DNA from 4 places in the Dactylosporangium sp. CA-092794 genome. Region 4 is predicted to be linked to each of the others. Evidence: riboswitches for the same ligand, from Rfam matches in the RefSeq annotation. Region 4 holds a riboswitch; each other region holds the start of a gene.

Region 1 (4,534 bases), 1.5 Mb from region 4:
GTCGAGCGCGGCGATCGTTGCGTGCTCGTCGAGCAGCTGCTCCAGGCGGGCGATGTCACCGTACGAGTCGGCGCGGGCCATCGGCGGCACCAAATGGTCGACCAATGTGGCGTGGGCGCGGCGCTTGGCCTGCGTGCCCTCGCCCGGGTCGTTGACCAGGAACGGGTAGATCAACGGCAGGTTGCCCAGCGCCGCGTCCGCGCCGCAGGCGGCCGACATGCCAACGGTCTTGCCCGGCAACCATTCGAGGTTGCCGTGCTTTCCGACGTGGACGACCGCGTGCGCCCCGAAGCCGGCATCGGACGCGTCGGCGAGCCAGCGGTACGCGGCCAGGTAGTGATGGCTGGGCGGCAGGTCCGGGTCGTGGTAGATGGCAACCGGGTTCTCCCCGAAACCGCGCGGCGGCTGGACCATGACGACCACGTTGCCGCGGCGCAGGCCGGCCAGCACGATGTCGCCGTCGTCCGGGTCGACGAAGAGGTCGCCGGGCGGCGGTCCCCAGTGCCGTTCCATGCCGGCCCGCAGGTCGTCGGGCAGCGTCGCGAACCATTGGCCGTACCGTTGCGCGGAGATGCGGACCGGGTTGCCGTGCAGCTGCTCCTCGGTCAGCCAGTTGACGTCCTGGCCGCCCGCGGCGATCAGCTCGTGCATCAGGGCGTCGCCGTCGGTGGGGAAGCCCTCGCCCAGGTCGTAGCCCCGCCGGCGCATCGCCTCGAGCAGCCGCACGACGCTGGCCGGCGTGTCCAGGCCGACCGCGTTGCCGATGCGAGAGTGCTTGGTCGGATACGCGCTGAGCATCACCACGACCCGCTTCTGCGCGTTGGGCAGGCCGCGCAGCCGGGCGTGGGCGACCGCGACGCCGGCCACCCGCCGCGCCCGCTCGGGGTCGGCGACGTAGACGGTCAGGCCGTCCTCGTCGATCTCCTTGAACGAGAACGGTACGGTGATGATCCGGCCGTCGAACTCGGGAATGGCCACCTGGGTCGCCGTGTCCAGCGGCGACAGCCCGTCGTCGTTGGCATCCCACGACTCGCGGCTGCCGGTCAGGCACAGCCCCTGCAGAATCGGCACGTCGAGCGCCGCGAGCGCACCCACGTCCCAGGCGTCGTCCTCGCCGCCAGCCTGCGCGTCGGCGGGCCGGGTGCCGCCGGCCGCGAGCACGGTCACCACCAGCGCGTCGGCGCCGCGCAGCGTCTCGAGCAGCTCGGGCGGGGCGGTGCGCAGCGAGGCGGCGAAGACCGGCAGCGCGCGGGCGCCCTCCGCCTCGATGGCGTCGCAAAGGCCGCTCACGAACGCGGTGTTTCCGGCCATATGGTGCGCCCGGTAGTAGATGACCGCGACCGTGGGGCGGTGGGTCGGTTCGCTGCTCGCCGGACGGTCGAGCACGCCCCAGACCGGGGTCTCCACCGGCGGGCCGAAGCCGTGGCCGGTGAGCAGGACCGTGTCGGAGAGGAACCGGTGCAGCTCGCCGAGGTTGGCCGCGCCGCCGAAGGCCAGGTAGGCATGGGCCTGCGCGGCGAGGCCGGCGGGCACCGTGGAGTGGCTCATCAGCTCGGCGTCGGGGGCCTGCTCGCCGCCGAGGATCACCACCGGCCGGCCGGTGGCCAGCAGCGCGTCCAGGCCGTCGGCCCAGTCGCGGTATGCGCCGAGGAACCGCACGATCACCAGGTCCGCCTCGGCGGCCAGGCCGGGCAGGTCCTCCACCGCGGTCCGGGACGGGTTGGCCAGCCGGTAGTCGGCGCCGCTGGCCCGGGCGCTGAGCAGGTCGGTGTCGGACGTCGACAGCAGCAGGATCACGCCGGGGTCCTCCCTCGGGGTCCGCGCCCCAAGTCGGTACGGTTCGGTCCGGCGCCGGAGAGTCTCCTGGCTCCCGGATCGCCGCTCGCCCCCGAGCCTTCCCGGGCTCGCACCCGGTGGCCGTCGCGGTTGGAGGCTCACTCCCCGGTCACAGTGGCGGGACCGTCCCGGAATCGCACCGGGTTCCTCCACACGTCGCCGTTACAGCAGCCCAACTCTCCTCGAAACGGTCGCACCGCGTCAAGCCGGGTCACGTCCGCCGACGTCGGGGCGGGCGGGCCGGCGATCGCGTCCCGCCCGTCGGTTGCCGCGCGGCGCAGGGACCGGAAGGTAACTATTCAGGTACCCCGCCCATCTCGCTGACCTGCACCTACGCGGCGGTCGGAATTCGCGAATCGGGGAGATGGCCAACCGCTATCTCCCGCATTGAGTAGGTTTGTCGTCCACTGTGGAGTGTCCGACTAGCGCCAGCGCAAGGCTTTGACCAGCACGCCCTCCTCCGTTCGGAGGACCTGAATAGTTACACCGGAAGTCTCCGTGATCATGCGCAACCCGGCGTCGACACCAAGGGTTTTTCATGATCACGGAGTGCTGATGTACACCCGTGTACCACAAGTCTCCGGGATCATGACAAACCCGGTGTGAGTCACCGCGGGCAGCATGATCACGGAGACATACGTCCGGCCCGCCCGCGCGGATCGGAGGTTTCGACCGGCGGGTGCGACATCCGCGACGTCCGCGCCGCTCCCCGCCGGGATCACGCTGCGGTTGTGCCGCTGGCCACGAAGTTCGGTCACACCATTGCTGACGTGCGGCAGACCGCCGGCTGGTGGCAGGGGCGGTCCGGTGGTGCGCGGGGTGTGGTCCGGACCGTTTCTCCGGTGCGGGGCGGACCGATAAGGGCATCGGCGCAGGTAGTATCCGGCCCGTGCAGGCTGCCAGCGGACGTGACGCCCCCGACCGGTGCCCCGGTGCCGTGCAGGTACACCCGGCGGCCGACGGCGGGCTGGCGCGCGTGCGGCTGCCCGGTGGGCGGCTCACCGCGGCGCAGCTCGGCGTGCTCCGCGGTGCCGCCGCGGAGCTGGGTGACCCGGCGCTGGAGCTCACGTCGCGCGGAAACGTGCAGGTCAGGGCGCTTCGCCCGGGTGCGGAGCGGGAGTTGGCGGCGCGGCTGTTCGCGGCCGGGCTGCTGCCGTCGGAGTCGCACGAGCGGGTGCGCAACATCATCGCGAGTCCGCTAAGTGGCCTCGACGGGCGCGGAGAGGTCGACGTGCGGCCGATCGTGGCCGGGTTCGACGCGTTGCTGCGCGCGACGCCCGAGCTGGCCGGGCTGCCGGGACGGTTCCTGGCCACGATCGACGACGGCCGGGGCGACGTGACGCCGCTCGGCGGTGACGTCGGCCTGCACGGCTCGCGCCTGCTGCTCGCCGGGCGGCCGACCACCGCGGCCGGCGGCGCTGAGCTGCTCGTTCGTGCTGCCGCGGCGTTTCAGCAGGAGCGCGTGGCCCAGGGCTCCAGGGCGTGGCGGCTGGTGGAGCTCGAGGACGGCATCGCCCGGGTCGCCGCCCGGCTCGGCGTCACGATCACCGCAAACCCGATAAATCCGATACGTCCGGCAAACGCGGCATCACGCGCCACAAACGGACCGCTCGGCCGGGGCGCCGGCGACGCGGCGGGGCGACACACCAACAAAACAACCGAACAGACCAGCGGCGGAAGCACCAGCGGCAGCGGCGGGCGCGCCGCCGGGGTGACCGAGCAGGGCGGCGGTGGAAGCACCGGCGGCAGCGGCGGGGTGGTTGAGCAGAGCGACGGTGCGCTGGCGGTGGTGGTCGTGGTGCCGCTCGGGCTGCTGACCGCCGAACGGTCGGCGGTGCTGGCGGAGTCGGCGAACGAGATGATCGTCACGCCGTGGCGGACCGTTGTGCTGACGGGCGTACCGATGCGGGAAGCTGAGCGGACCATTGCGCGCCTGGCCGAGGTCGGGTTGGACGCCGATCCCGCCTCCCCGTGGGCCGGAGTGACAGCCTGCGCCGGCCGGCCGGGCTGCGCCAAGGCGCTCGCCGACGTCCGGGCCGACGCACGGGCGGCCGTGGCAGCGGCCGGCAAGCGGGAAGGTCCCGGCGCACGGGCGGCCGTGGCAGTGGCCGGCAAGCGGGAAGGTCCCGACAGGCGGGCGGCCGTGGCAGTGGCCGACGAGCGGGAAGGTCCCGGCGCGCTGCCGGTGCACTGGGCCGGATGCGAACGTCGATGCGGTGCGCCGAGAGGAAGACACGTGGAAATGGTCGCGACGGGAGCCGGGTACCGGAGCGCAACCGTATGACGGACTACATCCGGGACGGGGCCGAGATCTACCGGCGGTCGTTCGCGACGATCCGGGCCGAGGCGGATCTCTCCGGGCTGCCGGCCGACGTGGCTCAGGTGACGGTCCGGATGATCCACGCGTGCGGGATGGTCGACCTGCCCGCAGACGTCGGCTTCTCGGCCGGGGTCGTCACGGCGGCGCGGGCGGCCCTGCGCAACGGCGCGCCGATCCTGTGCGACGCCGAAATGGTCGCGTCGGGGGTGACCCGGGCGCGGCTGCCCCGGGACAACGAGGTGGTCTGCACGCTGCGCGATCCGGCCGTACCGGAACTGGCGAACAGGTTGGTGACCACGCGCAGCGCCGCCGCGCTGGAGTTGTGGCGCGGGCGGATCGACGGCGCGGTCGTGGCGATCGGCAACGCGCCGACCGCGC
Region 2 (4,534 bases), 4.1 Mb from region 4:
GATCACCAGCGGCACGCCGGCGTCGGACCAGAAGTTCGTCTTCCCCGGGTTCCAGTAGCGGCGCGACGCGTCGAGGACCTCGGACTTGTCGGCGAAGTTGAAAATGGTGCGCCTCCTCCGGACCGAATCGGCGTATTGGTACGGAGGTGTAGCAGCGCCCATGGGGCCCGGTCAATCGGCGTCACATGGTTTTTACCTGGCCGTAGCGGGCCGGTGCGCAACCGAATGGTCTGGTTCCCTTCACCGTTTCTCCAGACCTTTTCGCGCAGCGGAGACGAAGGGCACTGCCGTGACCACTCAGGAGAATCTCAGCGCCGAGGCGATCGAGGAAGCCCCGGTGCCCCGTGCGGGCAACACGCTCAAGGTGGGTGCGGTCGGGCTGGCCGGCGTGCTGTTCATGGCCGTCGCCAACGCCGCTCCCATCACGGCCATGACCGGCAACGTGCCGATCGCGGTCGCGTTCGGCAACGGCATCGGCGCCCCGGCCGGCTTCCTCGTCGCGACCGTGGTGCTCACCCTGTTCAGCGTCGGTTTCGTCGCGATGGCCCGGCACATCACCACCGCCGGTGCGTTCTACGGCTTCGTCACCCACGGGCTCGGCCAGGTGTGGGGCATGGCCACGGGCCTGCTCGCCACCGTCGCCTACGTGGTGTTCGAGGGTTCGCTCATCGGCATCTTCTCGTACTTCGCCCACGACGCCCTCGACAAATGGTTCGGCTGGGACGTCAACTGGTTGCTGCTCGGCGCGATCGGCATCGTCGTCATCGGGCTGCTCGGCTACTTCGACATCAACATCGCCGCGGTGTTCCTCGGCGTGATGCTCATCGCCGAGGTCATCCTGCTCACCGCGCTCGCGCTATCGGTGCTGTTCCACGGCGGCGGCCCCGACGGCTGGCTCGCGACGGCGGTCAACCCGTTCTCGGCGTTCAAGGACCTGCCCGCGGGCGGCGGCTTCGACCTCCAGGCCGCCGGCGCGCCGCTGGCCGCCGGCACCGCGGCGCTCGGCCTGTTCTTCGCGTTCTGGTCCTGGGTCGGCTACGAGACCACCGCGGTCTACGGCGAGGAGTCGCGCAACCCGAAGCGGATCGTGCCCCGGGCCACCCTCATCGCGGTCGTCGGGCTCGGCCTGTTCTACACCTTCGTGTCCTGGATGGTCATCGCCGGCGACGGCCGCAAGGACGCCGTCGACCTGGCCGCCAATGACTCGATCGGCATGTTCACCAAGCTCGCCGAGAAGAACCTCGGCGGGTCGTGGGTGACGTACCTGTACCTCTTCCTCATCGTCTCCGGCTCGTTCGCCTGCGCACTGGCGTTCCACAACGCCGCCTCGCGCTACATGTTCGCCTTCGGCCGCGACATCCCGGCGCTGCACGGCAGCCTTGGCGCCACCCACGCCAAGCACCGCTCGCCGCACATCGCCTCGCTGGTGCAGAGCATCATCACCGCGGTCGTCACCGTCGGGTTCTACTTCCTGACCGTCAAGGGCGACGACCCCTACACCGGCGGCTACGTCTACCAATACGGTCTGCTCGCCCTGGTCGGCACCATGGCCATCCTGCTCGTGCAGTCCATCACGTCGGTGGCGGTCATCTGGTACTTCCACGTCAAGAAGACCCACCCGGGCAACCTCGTGACCACCGGGATCATCCCGGCCCTCGGCGGCATCGGTATGCTCTACGTCGTCTACCTGCTGTTCAGCAACCTCGAGTTCGCCGGCGGCGGCGCGGCCGGCTCGCCGTTCTTCCACGCCATCCCGTATCTGGTCTTCGGCACGTTCGCGGTCGGCCTGGTGCTGGTGTTCGTGCTGAAGATGCGCAGCCCCGCCACCTACGCCGCGATCGGCCGGCACGTCTTCGACGAAGCCAAGGAACGGGAGTAACGCGCCCCATGGACTGGAACCCGGACGCCGAGGCCGACCCGGCGACACTCGTGTACACGTTCGGCGGCACGGCCCCGGTGGCGTCGCTGGCCCCCGGCACCGTGCTGTACACGTGGACGCGGGACTGCTTCGGCGGCCGGGTCCGGTCCACATCGGACCTCGCCAGCCAGGTGTGCGACCCGCGCTACCTCAACCCGCAGACCGGACCGTTTCACATCGAGGGCGCCGAGCCCGGCGACACGCTGGTCGTGCACTTCCTGAGCATCGAACCACGGTACGACTGGGGCGTGAGCACGACCGTACCGTTCTTCGGCTCGCTGACCGCGACCGGGCTCACCGCGATGCTGCACGAGCCGCTGGCCGAGCGCACCTGGTACTACGAGCTCGACCTCACCGAGCGGCTCGTGCGCTACAGCGCGCTGGACTCCGCCTTCCGGGCGGACCTGCCGCTGGACCCGATGCACGGCACCGTCGGCGTCGCGCCGCCGCTGAGCGAGGTGCGCTCGTCGCTGACCCCCGGCAGCTGGGGCGGCAACATGGACACCCCCGAGATGCGCGCCGGCACCACGTGCTACCTGGGCGTCAACGTCGAGGGCGCGCTGTTCAGCCTCGGCGACGGGCACGCCCGGCAGGGCGAGGGGGAGACCTGCGGCGTGGCCGTGGAGTGCGCGATGGACACCGTCGCGGTGGTCGACCTGCTCAAGGGCGTCCCGACGCCGTGGCCGCGGCTGGAGGACGACACGTACCTCATGACCACCGGCTCGGCCCGGCCGCTCGAGGACGCCTTCCGCATCGCGCACACCGAAATGGTCCGCTGGGTGGCCGAGCTCACCGGCCAGTCCACATTGGACGCCTACCAGCTGGTGTCCCAGGCCGCGCTGACGCCGGTCGCCAACGTGGTGGACACCAACTACACGGTCGTCGCCAAGTTCCCGAAGGCGTTGCTGCGCGGCGCGGAGGCGATGGGCGGCGCGCACCACCGCCTCCGCGCGACGCCGTTCCGCCGCCCTGCCTGACGGCCGCGACGCCGTTCCGCCGCCCTGCCTGACGGCCGCGGCGTGCCGTTACCAGCGGTCGCGGTGGACCACCTCGGCCAGCGGCGTGCGCCGGCGCCAGCCGTGCCGCTCCAGGTCGGGGACCGTTTCGAGGTGGGTCACCGGGCCCAGGCAGAGCCATGCGACCGGACGTACCGTATCCGGGATGTGCAAAAGGTCGCGGAGGAACGCCTCGCGGTAGAAGGAGACCCAGCCGATGCCGAGGTCCTCGGCCGTCGCCGCCAGCCAGAGGTTCTGGATCGCCAGGCAGACCGAATAGAGCCCGGCGTCGGCGATCGCGTGCCGGCCGAGCACCGCCGGGCCGCCGCGCCGCGGGTCGTAGGTGACGACGACCGAAAGGCTGGACTCCAGCACCCCGTCGATCTTGATCCGGGCGAACCGCCGCGCCGCGTCCGGATCGAGGCTCGCCGCGAACGTGTCGCGCTCGCGCTGGACGTGCTCGAAGAACGCCCGCCGGGTCGTTTGGTCCCGAACGAGGATGAAGTCCCACGGCTGGGACAGCCCGACGCTGGGCGCCGCGTGCGCGGCGGAGAGGATCCGTGCCAGCGCCGCGTCGGGCACCGGCGCACCGGTGAACTGGGCGCGCACGTCGCGCCGCCGGTGGATGACGTCGTACAGGTCGTTGCTCATGGTGACGGGCAGGCTCCCGCTGCCTCGGGCCGCCCCGGCCGGAGCGGCGCACGGTACGCGAGGCCGGTCTTCGGACTCTCGGATCGACGCCGGCCCGCCCGCCTTCCCGGCCGGTCGGCCAGTGGCTGTCCGCGTCGGACGTGGGCGGCGGCTCCCCGATCACCGCGGCGGGCCCGTGCCGGACTCGCACCGGCTTCCCAGATTCTCCCCGTCGCCGGGGCACCTCGCGTCAGTTCGCTGGCGACACTCTAGCCGAGCCGGCCGGGTCACGTCCGCCGGCGTGGTGTAGGAGGCCAGCGCGCTGGTCGTGCCGGTTGACGTCGGGCGGCCGTCGCCGGCCGGGCGTCGGTGGCCACCGATGGTGCACCGGCGATCATCGGCGTCGCCCCCGACCGGCGCGCCGGACCGGTGCGGTTGTCGCACCCGCCGGGCGCAACCTGCGATCTGCGCGGCGGACCGGTGCGGATGTCGCACCCGCCGGGCGCAACCTGCGATCCGCGCGGCCGGGCCGGACGTATGTCTCCGTGATCATGATGCCCGCGGTGGCCGCACACCGGGTTTGCCATGATCCCGGAGACTTGTGGTACACGGGGGTACATCAGCGCTCCGTGATCATGAAAAACCGTTGGTGTCGATGCCGCGATGCGCATGATCACGGAGACTTCCGGTCGCCGCCTGTACCGCGCGGCGGCCGACGGGCGGGACGTGATCGCCGACCGTGCCCGCCCCAGATTGCTGGGACGCGCAGACCGGGCGCCACATAACCGACGGCAGGCCGGCGGCGCCGGTCGCGGTGAGCCGCAGTTCGGGTGCCCCGGCGCCGGGCGCGAGTCGGCAGGGCGCCGGATTGTTCAACGATCCGGCATTGTGCGATGCTGCAGAGCGTGACGCGTGCTACCGCTCCCGGTGACTGGGCCCTTCGGCTGGCCGATGATCGTGCGCAGCTCGATCGGGGTGGTTACGGCGAGCG
Region 3 (4,534 bases), 1.3 Mb from region 4:
GGGCCGGTCGTCGGGGTGCCGGTCGGTCCGGTGCCGCCGATCGTGCCGTACACCTGGAACTCCCACAGCGAGTACCCGTAGGCGGTGGTGCGGGCGGTGCCGTACATGCGCACATAACGGCCGCTGCCGGTGATGTCGAGTGTCTGGGTACCGCCGGCGCCGGTCGTGGTCGAGTAGATGTTCGTCCAGTTGGTGCCGTCGGGGGAGGTCTGGATCTGGAAGGACCTGCCGGCGGCGGTCTCCCATTGCAGGACGACCTGGCTGATGGCGGCGGTGCCGCCCAGGTCGACCTGGATCCACTGGGGGTCGCTGAAGGCGCTGGACCAGCGGGTGCCGGGGTCGCCGTCGACGGCGGCGCTCGCGGGGAAGGCGATGTTCTCGGTCGAGGAGGCGGTGGCGGGCCGGCCCTGGGACAGCAGCGTGGTCGCGGCGCCGGCGGGCAGCACGACCAGCGTCAGCCAGGCCACCACGGCGAGCGCGGCGGCGGCCAGCAGGAGGGGTTTGCGGAGTTTCCGGGCGCGTTGCAGCGCCGGTAGGGGTTCTACCGTCATGATCTGTTCCCTGCGGTTGGGAGTGATCCAGCCGGGGAGGCTGGGCGGTTGATCACGTGAGAGAGCGCTCTCTCAACAGCGTCGTCACGACCGCGGTCAATGTCAAGCGGCCGGTCAGCCCGCGAACAACAGCAGCAGGCCGGACACGGTGTAGGCGACCATGAGGCCGAGCAGCGGCACCTGGCCGGTGACCGCCCGGGCGCGCGGGAACAGCCGCAGCGCGCGGTCGTGGGCCAGCACGGTGCCGAGCAGGTGGCCCAGCACGATCACCGTCACCTGCAGGTTGGCGACGCCGGTCGGGGTGATGATCCCGGAGTACGGCCGGAAGTCCTCGGCGCCGACCAGCAGCGCCACCGTGCGCTGGCCCTCCAGGACGAACAGCGACCAGTAGTGCGCCACGATGTAGCCGACCGCGATCGGCACGATCGAGTGGGCCAGCTCGCCCGGCATCCGCTCGGCCGAGGTGCGCCCGCGCCGCCCCGCCGCCCGGGTCGCGGCCCGGTAGGCGGCGGCCACCGCAGCGATCACCGCCAGCAGGCCCAGCGTGCCGGTCAGCGGCGCCGGCAGGCCGTTCTCCTGGACGAACCGCAGCCAGAACAGCGCGCCGGACATCGCGTCGTAGAAGGTGGCGCCGAGCAGCACGACCACGACCGCGACCAGGCCCGGTGCGGCGGCCAGCCCGGCGATGCCGTCGAGCGGGTTGCGCCACACCAGCGCGCCGTCGGGCCGCCGGCCGACCGGGGCGAGCCGGCCGACCAGGTCGCCGAGCACCTCGAACGCGTCGCCCCGGTCGAACCAGGCGGTGCCGTAGACGAGCCCGCCGGCGAGCATCGCGGCCGCGTAGACGGCCAGCCAGGCGCCGAGGACCGGCAGCGTGGCCCGGTCGGGGGCGACGAGCTCCAGCCAGGCGAACGCGAACAGGCCCGCGGCGGCCGGCCAGTAGCCGAGCCCGGCGGGCAGCGGCCGGCCGCCGTCGCGGCGGATCAGGGCGACGAGCGTGCGCAGCGGGTTCAGCTTCCGCCAGAGCGGGCCCAGCAGCAGCGACAGCGGGACCAGCCCGACCCAGAACAGCACGTAGACCAGCCCGGCGGCCGGGTTCTCGTCCGTGTCCGGCTTCGTGAACTGCACGAGCAGTACCGCCGCCAGAACGAGACCGGCCAGCCGGAAGGGCCAGGTCAGCGCGGGCACCAGCCCGGACAACCAGCCGGGGACCAGGCGGCCCGCGGCCGGGTCCAGCCGCGGCTCGCGCCAGGCCGCGCCCAGCACCAGGAACGACACGACCAGCGCCAGGGCGGCGCCGATGGCCAGCTGGGCCGGGGTCAGCGGCAGGTCCTGGCGGCCCCCGACGCCGTGGGCGAGCACGTCCGTCGCGAGCGGGGCGGTCGGCACGGATGGTCTCCCCGGGGCGGACGGGTTCGTCAGGGGAGTGAATGTACTGGGTTGTCGCCCGCTGCGGAACCCGTCATCATGGCCCGATGTCCTTGCCGGTGCGCGTGGCCGTCGTTCTGGTCGCGGCCGCTCTCGTCGTGCTGCCCGCGACCCCGGCCGCCGCCCACGGCCAGCTGGCCCTGTCCGACCCGGTGCAGGACAGCACGGTCAGCCAGCCGATGAGCGACATTTCGCTGTACTTCACCGAGACGCCCCCGTCATTCGCGTGGTTCACGCTCACCACCCCGTCGGGCCGGCGGGTCGACAACGGCTGGCGCACCGGCCAGCCGAAGCGCCTCGACAAGCCGGTCCAGGAGTACTACATCGTCAACGGCAAGCTCGAGCCGCGCACCTACGGCACCGGCTACCCGGCGCTGATCTCCGTCTCGCACTGGCCGGAGCAGGGCCTCTACGTCGCCGCGTACCAGTCCGTGGCCTCCGACGGCGACCAGGTCAAGGGCACCCTGCGGTTCACCTACACGGGCCCGGTCACCCAGCCCCCGTCCGGCTGGACGCCGCCCACGAACGGCCCCTCGGCGGAGCTGACCCGCGCCCTGTCCGGCGCGAGCCCCACGCCCGGCCTGCTGCAGGACGCCGGCTCCGCCCCCGCCCAGAGCGCCGCCGCACCGCCCGCCCCGTTCGTGCTCACCGACTGGCTGATCCCGGCCGTGATCGTCGCCGGCGTGGCCGCGATCGTGCTCGCCGCCGCCCGCCGCGCACCCGCCCGGCCGGCGAAGAAGCGCCGCAGGTCTGCCGGATCCCCTGGGTAAGGCGGTCATCGCGGCGGATGCCGTTCCCATCGGCCGGTGGTGGGGGATCGTGAGGGTCACGTTGACGGTGGCGGTACCGGTGGGACACGATGGCCAGCAGCGGATGCGGAGGAACCCGGTGCGAGTCCGGGACGGTCCCGCCACTGTGACCGGGGAGTTGCCCCTCAGCGCACGAGCCACGGCCGACCAGGCCGGAAGGCCGGGGGGCGGCGGCGATCCGGGAGTCAGGAGACTCCGGCCGCTGCTGCTCCAGCCACCTCGCGGGCGCGGACCCGCCGAAGGGATGTGTACGCGTGACGCCGCCGTATCCGTTCTCGGCCGTCGTCGGCCTGGCCGACCTGCGCCTGTCGCTGCTGCTCACCGCCGTGTCGCCGGCGATCGGTGGGGTACTGGTGCGGGGGGAGAAGGGCACCGCCAAGTCCACCATCGTGCGCGCCCTCGCCGCGCTGCTGCCCGAGGTCGCCGTCGTCTCCGGCTGCCGGTTCGCCTGCGACCCGGCCGCCCCCGACGCCGAGTGCCCCGACGGCCCGCACACGCCCGGCGCCGGGTTCGAGCGGCGCCGCTCCGCCCTGGTCGAGCTGCCGGTCGGCGCCACCGAGGACCGGGTCGTGGGCACCCTGGACCTGCAGCGCGCCCTCGGCGACGGGGTCAAGGCCTACGAGCCGGGCCTCCTCGCCGCCGCGCACCGCGGGGTGCTCTACGTCGACGAGGTCAACCTGCTGCCCGACCACCTGGTCGACCTGCTCCTCGACGCGGCCGCGATGGGCCGCGCCCACGTGGAGCGCGACGGGGTCTCGGTCAAGCACGCCGCCCGGTTCCTGCTCGTCGGCACCATGAACCCGGAGGAGGGCGAGCCGCGCCCGCAGCTGGTCGACCGGTTCGGGCTGGTCGTCGGCGTCTCCGCGCCCCAGGAGGCGGCGCCGCGGGCCGAGGTGGTCCGGCGGCGGCTCGCCTACGAGGCCGATCCGGACGGGTTCGCCGCCCGATACGTCTCCGACGACGCGGCGCTCGCGGCGCGGATCGTCGCCGCCCGCTCCCGCCTCGGCGGCGTCGCGCTGCCCGATCGGGAGCTGGATCGGATCGCGCGGATCTGCCTGGCGTACCGGGTCGACGGCCTGCGGGCCGACATCGTGGTCGCGCGCACGGCGGTGGCCCTGGCGGCGTGGCACGGTCGCACGGTCGTGACCAGGGAAGACGTGCGCGACGCGGCGCGGCTGGCGCTGCCGCATCGGCGGCGGCGGGATCCGCTCGACCCGCCGGGGGCGGACCGTGACCGGCTCGAAGAGGTCCTCGAGCAGGAGGCCGGGCCGGACTCCGACGACGATCCGCCCGCCGATCCCGGCGGCGGCCCTGCTGGAGGTCCTGACGGCGGCCCATCAGATGGCGATTCACCGGATAAATCCGATTCGCGGGGCGAATCGGATTTATCCGACATTTCGGGTATGCGCGAAGGTGCGGCAGGTGAAGATCGGCGGCGCGACGGCCGCGACAACGGCGGCCCGCGCGGCGACGGTAGCCGGCGTGGTGACGGCCGCGACAACGGCGGTTGGCATCGCGACGGCGGCCCCCGCGGTGAGGGCGGCCCGCGTGGTGACGACGGTTGGCGTGGTGCGGGCGGCCCGCGCGGTGACCGTGGCGACGCTGGCCGGCGCGGCGACGGCGGCGAGGGCGGCCAGCAGGGCGACGGGGCCGCGTGGGATTTGGACAAATCGGGCGGCACCGGGCAAGGGGTCGGGGCGCCGGGGGCGCTGGCGTTCGTGGGCCTGCCGTACAAGCCGAAACTCC
Region 4 (4,534 bases):
GGTGCTGGACGAGGTGAAGTGTTCGATGGTGAGGTACACCGAGACGCCCAGCCCGGCAATGGCGAGCACCAGCGACGTCAGCGGTACCCAAGGCTGCACCAGCGAACGGTCGAGCTCGATCTCACTTGCCGACATTGGCGAACTCTCCCTGGAAGGCCGTCACGGCGGGGCTGGAGCACACGTCGGCGGGCTGGGCGCCGGTGAGCCTGCAGAAGAGGGCGGTGAGCGCGTTCGCGTTTCCGTTGATGGTACGGCCGAGCTGGCTGTTCGGGTCCTTGATGGCGTCGGCCACCTGGGCGTGCGTGTGGTTGGCCAGCAGCTGCGGGCTCAACGAGGCGCCGGCCTGCACGGCGCGGTTGCCGAAGTCCATGAACGGGATCGCGCCGGCGGAGTTCTGGTCGACGTACGGCGGCGCGTTGTATTTCTTCACGATCTGCTGCTGCTGATCGGTGAGCTTGTCCAGCGGCTCGTACTGGCGGTTCTTGCGCACGTTGGTGGTCTCCTCCACGCCCTGGAAGGCCAGGTACTGGCTGGTGTAGGTGGAGCCGTGGAAGGACAGCGTCGGCGTGTTGGGGTAGGTGTCGTCGGCCGCCGAGCGGCTCAGGCCGAGGCCGGAGAAGGTGCCGAACCGCGACAGCGCGACCACCACCGGCCAGCGCTGGGCGGCGCAGAACGGGCAGTACTCGGCGCCGATGTAGACGATCAGCGGCTTGCCGCCGTCGGTGAGGGCCGGCTGGCCGGTGATCACCTTCGGCGGCTCCGGGTTGCCGCCGTTGCCGACTTCGTCGAAGGTGGCCGCCGGAATCGACGTCACCGTGGCGATGACCTGCTCGGCCGCGGCGCCCGTGGGCGCGGCCGAGGGGGCCTCCCCGCCGCCGCCCGCGGCGCTGCCGACCTTGACCAGGATCATCACGACGAAGATCAGCAGGACGGCGGCAATGGCGGAATACGCCGTGCGCAACCGGCCGCGCCGGGCGTTGGCCCGCTCCTGGATCACTCGCATCCGGCGCGCGTATTCGCGCGAATCGCGTTGCCGTTTGGACACGCGGCCATCCTCCGTGGAAGTCAGTACTCCTGTTAGTCGCACGCGACGCCGGTCGGGTTCCCCGAAACGGGCGAAAGATCACCCTTCGGCGACTCATGGTAGGTGATTCGCCACGTGGCGGCCCCGGGCCGAAGGTCCCGGCGGCAAGGTCGCAGAGGACCTACAGTCAGCAGGACCATCGTCACGCACGGATGCGAAGGGGCGATTCGGACAACATGCACAGACGACACCTGCTCGCCGCCGCAGGCGGGGCCGTGGCCGGTGCGGCCGGGCTCGCCGGGACGGCCTCGGCCGGACCCGCCGCCGGGGACGCGCTGCGCCCCGGCAAGACCCGCCTCATCAGCCTGTCCCACGTCAACGACCCCGCGAAGACCAACATCTATCCCGGCGATCCCGAGTTCACGCTCGAGACCATCGCCACCATCCCGAACGAGGGGTACTACTTACAGTACGTCCGCGAGGGCGAGGCGACCGGCACGCACTGGGGCGCCCCGGGCCACTTCAACGCGGGCGAGCCCCTCGCCGACGACCTCGACCCCGAGGACCTGTTCCTGCCGGCGGTCAAGATCGACGTGCGGGACAAGTGCGCGCACAACGCCGACTACGCGCTGACCGTGAACGACGTGAAGCAGTGGGAGCAGCGGCACGGCCGGATCCCGAACGAGACCATGATCATCATGTGGACCGGCTGGGAGTACAAGTGGGGCACCCCGGCCTTCCCGAACTTCGACAGCGACGGCGTGCTGCACCAGCCCGGCTTCGCGCCCGAGACGATCCAGTGGTTCATCGACACCGGCCGCATCGGGCGCAACGGCGGCACCGGCATCGACACGTTCGGCCCGGACCTGGGCACCGACCCGAACTTCCTCGCCTCGCTGCTGATCTACCAACGGCACCGGATCAGCCTGGAGATCCTCGCCGGGCTGGCGGCCTTCCCGACCACCGGCGGATCGGTGCTCTGCGGCGGTTTCATCAACAAGCGTGGATCGGGCTCGACCGCGCTGATCTACGGCGTCATCCCGCCCGGCGTGCACGCCTGAGCGAGCACGGGCCGGTGCCTTCGGGTGCCGGCCCGATTGACGTAAGGAGTGCCGCACTCCTAGTGTCTGACGTGTGACGGTGTGAGGGAAGCTGGTGCAAGTCCAGCACGGTCGCGCCACTGTGAGCCGCTCCCGCGGCGAGTCAGGTCACTCCCCCGTCACGATGCCCCATCCACGCGAGGGACGCACGATCCCTGAAGGAGGCCCACCGATGAGCTCCATGTCCGGCGCCGAGGCGCCCCAGGCGACCACCACGCCGCTGGTCCTGCCCATCTCCCGCTCGCTGTTCTGGCTCGGCGGCACCGCGCTGCTCGCCCTGCTGGTCTACTACTTCATCGGCATCGACCAGGGCGCCGTGTCGATCTTCGGCAACGACGCGCACGTGCACGAGTTCGTCCACGACGGCCGCCACTTCCTCGGCTTCCCCTGCCACTGACCCTCCCGGTCAGCCGTCCGCCGGCCCCGGCGCCCTGCGCAGCACACAGTCGCCGCAGGTGCCGGCGCCGGGGATGCGGTAGTAGAGGCAGCAGTTGTGCCGGCGCAGGGCCTGCCCCTCGACGGTCGCCATGCCGGCCAGCGGCGGCCGGGTCAGCAGGCCCGCCACGATCGGCCAGGCGTCCGCGCCCAGCTGGCCGGCCGCCCCGCCCAGGGCCGACGCCACGTTGCCCCACAGCACGTGCGGCGAGAGCCGGAACCGGGCGCCGAACACCTCCGCCAGCGGCGCGACCAGGCCCAGGATCGCCACGTCGAACAGCTCCGCGGCGGGCCGCGGCGGCACCTCCCGGGCGGCGACGGGCAGCGGCCCGCCGGGCACCGGCCGCCACCACAGGTCCGCCGGGCCGGCCCCGCGCACCGGCCCGCCCAGCGCGTCCGACAGCGGCGGCGCGACCAGGCGCGAGGCCCAGCCGAGGAACAGCACCGAGGCGACCACCCGCTCCGGTACCGCCGCCTCGGCAAGACCGAACATCGCGGTCAATGCCTGCCGGGACACGCCGACCCGCTCCGCCACCACGTCCGGCTCCAGCAGCTGCGCGAACGGCCGCCAGCCCGAGCCGGGCTCGTAGGGCTCCCAGACGAAATACGGGTTCACGCCCGCACTGTAGAGCGTTGCCGGGCGGCCCTACCATCGAGCCGTGTTCTTCCGGCCCCGGGTGCTGCGGCTGCTGCCGCGATACCGCCGGCTCATGCGCGACGGCGCGCGGGCCAAGGCGGTCGTCGTGGAGTCCCGCGCGTGGTACGGCTCCGCCGGACCGGTCGCGCTCAACGCCCGTCTCCGGCTCGAGGTGCGCTTCCCCGACGGCGCCGGCGCGACGGTCAGCCGGGTCGTGCGCTACCGCGACCTCGGCGATCAGGACGTCGTCGGGTCCATCCTGCCGATGCGGTACGAGCCCGGCGACCGCTCCTACGTCGAGGTCGACCTGCCGGAGCTGCGCCGGTCGTACTCGGCGCGGATGGCGAAGCTCGACCGTGCCGCCGTCCGCGAGGCGAGGGCCAAGCTGCGGCGCCCGGGCAAATAGCCCGGGTTGGTTGAACCCGCAACGGCCTCGTGGTGTAGACCAGCGATGGGAGGCCGTCGAGAGGGGCTGTGCGTGACGCGCGACGAAGAGCTCATGACCGCGCTGTACACCGAACACTACGGTGTGTTGCTGGCCTTCGTCTCCCGGTACGAGCGGGACCGCCACCGCGCCGAGGACCTCGTGCAGGACACGCTCCTGCGCGCCTGGCGGCACATCGAGCGGATCGACGTCAGCCGGGACACGACCCGCGCGTACCTGCTCACCATCGCCCGCAACGTGGTGAGCAACGCCTGGCGGGCCGACCAGCGCCGGCCGAAGCTGGTCTCCGACCCCGACGCGGTCGCCGCCGCCGCCGACTCGGACAACGTCGACCAGATGGTCGAGGGCTGGCTGATCCACGCCGCGCTCGACCGCCTCTCCGCCGAGCACCGCGACGTCATCCGCTCGATGTACTACGACGGCCGCAGCGTCGCCGACACCGCCAAGCGCCTTTCGGTACCGGAGGGCACGGTCAAGTCGCGCGCGTACTACGCGGTGCGGACGCTGCGGGCGGTGTTCGAGGAGATGGGGGTCTTACGGTGACCGCCGGCCACGAGGCGCTGCGCCGGCTGCTCGGGGCCTACGTCCTGGGCGGCCTCGGCGACGCCGACCAGACCGCGGTCGACGCCCACCTGAGCACGTGCGCCGAGTGCCGGGCCGAGGCCGGGCGCCTGGCCGCCGTGCCGGAGCTGCTGCAACGCCTGCCCACCGGCCCCGCCGCCGCGCTCGAGCCGCCCTCGCGCGCCGGCCTGGACAGCTTCCTGCGCCGGGCCCGCCCCCGCCGCCTGCCGGTCATGGTCCTCTCCGCCGTCTGCGTGGTGCTCGCCGTCCTCGCCGGCGTGCTGGCGCTGCGCCCCGCCGCCCAGCCCCGCCCGCAGGCCCTCCCGCCCGCC

What was found. Region 4 has a riboswitch for cobalamin ahead of ACQPXD_RS44365 (CbtB domain-containing protein). Riboswitches for the same ligand answer to the same signal wherever they lie in the genome.
Region 1: it holds a riboswitch for cobalamin, as region 4 does, so the genes downstream of both, cobN (cobaltochelatase subunit CobN) here and ACQPXD_RS44365 (CbtB domain-containing protein) in region 4, are expected to answer to the same signal.
Region 2: it holds a riboswitch for cobalamin, as region 4 does, so the genes downstream of both, bluB (5,6-dimethylbenzimidazole synthase) here and ACQPXD_RS44365 (CbtB domain-containing protein) in region 4, are expected to answer to the same signal.
Region 3: it holds a riboswitch for cobalamin, as region 4 does, so the genes downstream of both, ACQPXD_RS38645 (VWA domain-containing protein) here and ACQPXD_RS44365 (CbtB domain-containing protein) in region 4, are expected to answer to the same signal.

What each region holds. Positions count from the first base shown of each region.
Region 1 is NZ_CP192044.1:8,777,030-8,781,563, forward strand. It holds gene cobN (cobaltochelatase subunit CobN) at 1-1,797, opposite strand, end outside; cobalamin riboswitch at 1,837-2,028, opposite strand; gene ACQPXD_RS37725 (precorrin-3B synthase) at 2,726-4,120, shown strand; gene ACQPXD_RS37730 (precorrin-8X methylmutase) at 4,117-4,534, shown strand, end outside.
Region 2 is NZ_CP192044.1:6,225,146-6,229,679, forward strand. It holds gene ACQPXD_RS26255 (aspartate aminotransferase family protein) at 1-162, opposite strand, end outside; gene ACQPXD_RS26260 (APC family permease) at 290-1,879, shown strand; gene ACQPXD_RS26265 (acetamidase/formamidase family protein) at 1,888-2,895, shown strand; gene bluB (5,6-dimethylbenzimidazole synthase) at 2,944-3,564, opposite strand; cobalamin riboswitch at 3,615-3,801, opposite strand; gene ACQPXD_RS26275 (GntR family transcriptional regulator) at 4,449-4,534, shown strand, end outside.
Region 3 is NZ_CP192044.1:9,014,689-9,019,222, reverse strand. It holds gene ACQPXD_RS38660 (glycoside hydrolase family 3 C-terminal domain-containing protein) at 1-551, opposite strand, end outside; gene ACQPXD_RS38655 (hypothetical protein) at 666-1,940, opposite strand; gene ACQPXD_RS38650 (copper resistance CopC family protein) at 2,027-2,749, shown strand; cobalamin riboswitch at 2,859-2,983, shown strand; gene ACQPXD_RS38645 (VWA domain-containing protein) at 3,043-4,534, shown strand, end outside.
Region 4 is NZ_CP192044.1:10,323,529-10,328,062, forward strand. It holds gene ACQPXD_RS44350 (vitamin K epoxide reductase family protein) at 1-135, opposite strand, end outside; gene ACQPXD_RS44355 (DUF929 family protein) at 122-1,003, opposite strand; gene ACQPXD_RS44360 (cyclase family protein) at 1,261-2,085, shown strand; adenosylcobalamin (AdoCbl) riboswitch at 2,159-2,247, shown strand; gene ACQPXD_RS44365 (CbtB domain-containing protein) at 2,297-2,521, shown strand; gene ACQPXD_RS44370 ((2Fe-2S)-binding protein) at 2,531-3,175, opposite strand; gene ACQPXD_RS44375 (hypothetical protein) at 3,219-3,602, shown strand; gene ACQPXD_RS44380 (sigma-70 family RNA polymerase sigma factor) at 3,675-4,184, shown strand; gene ACQPXD_RS44385 (zf-HC2 domain-containing protein) at 4,181-4,534, shown strand, end outside.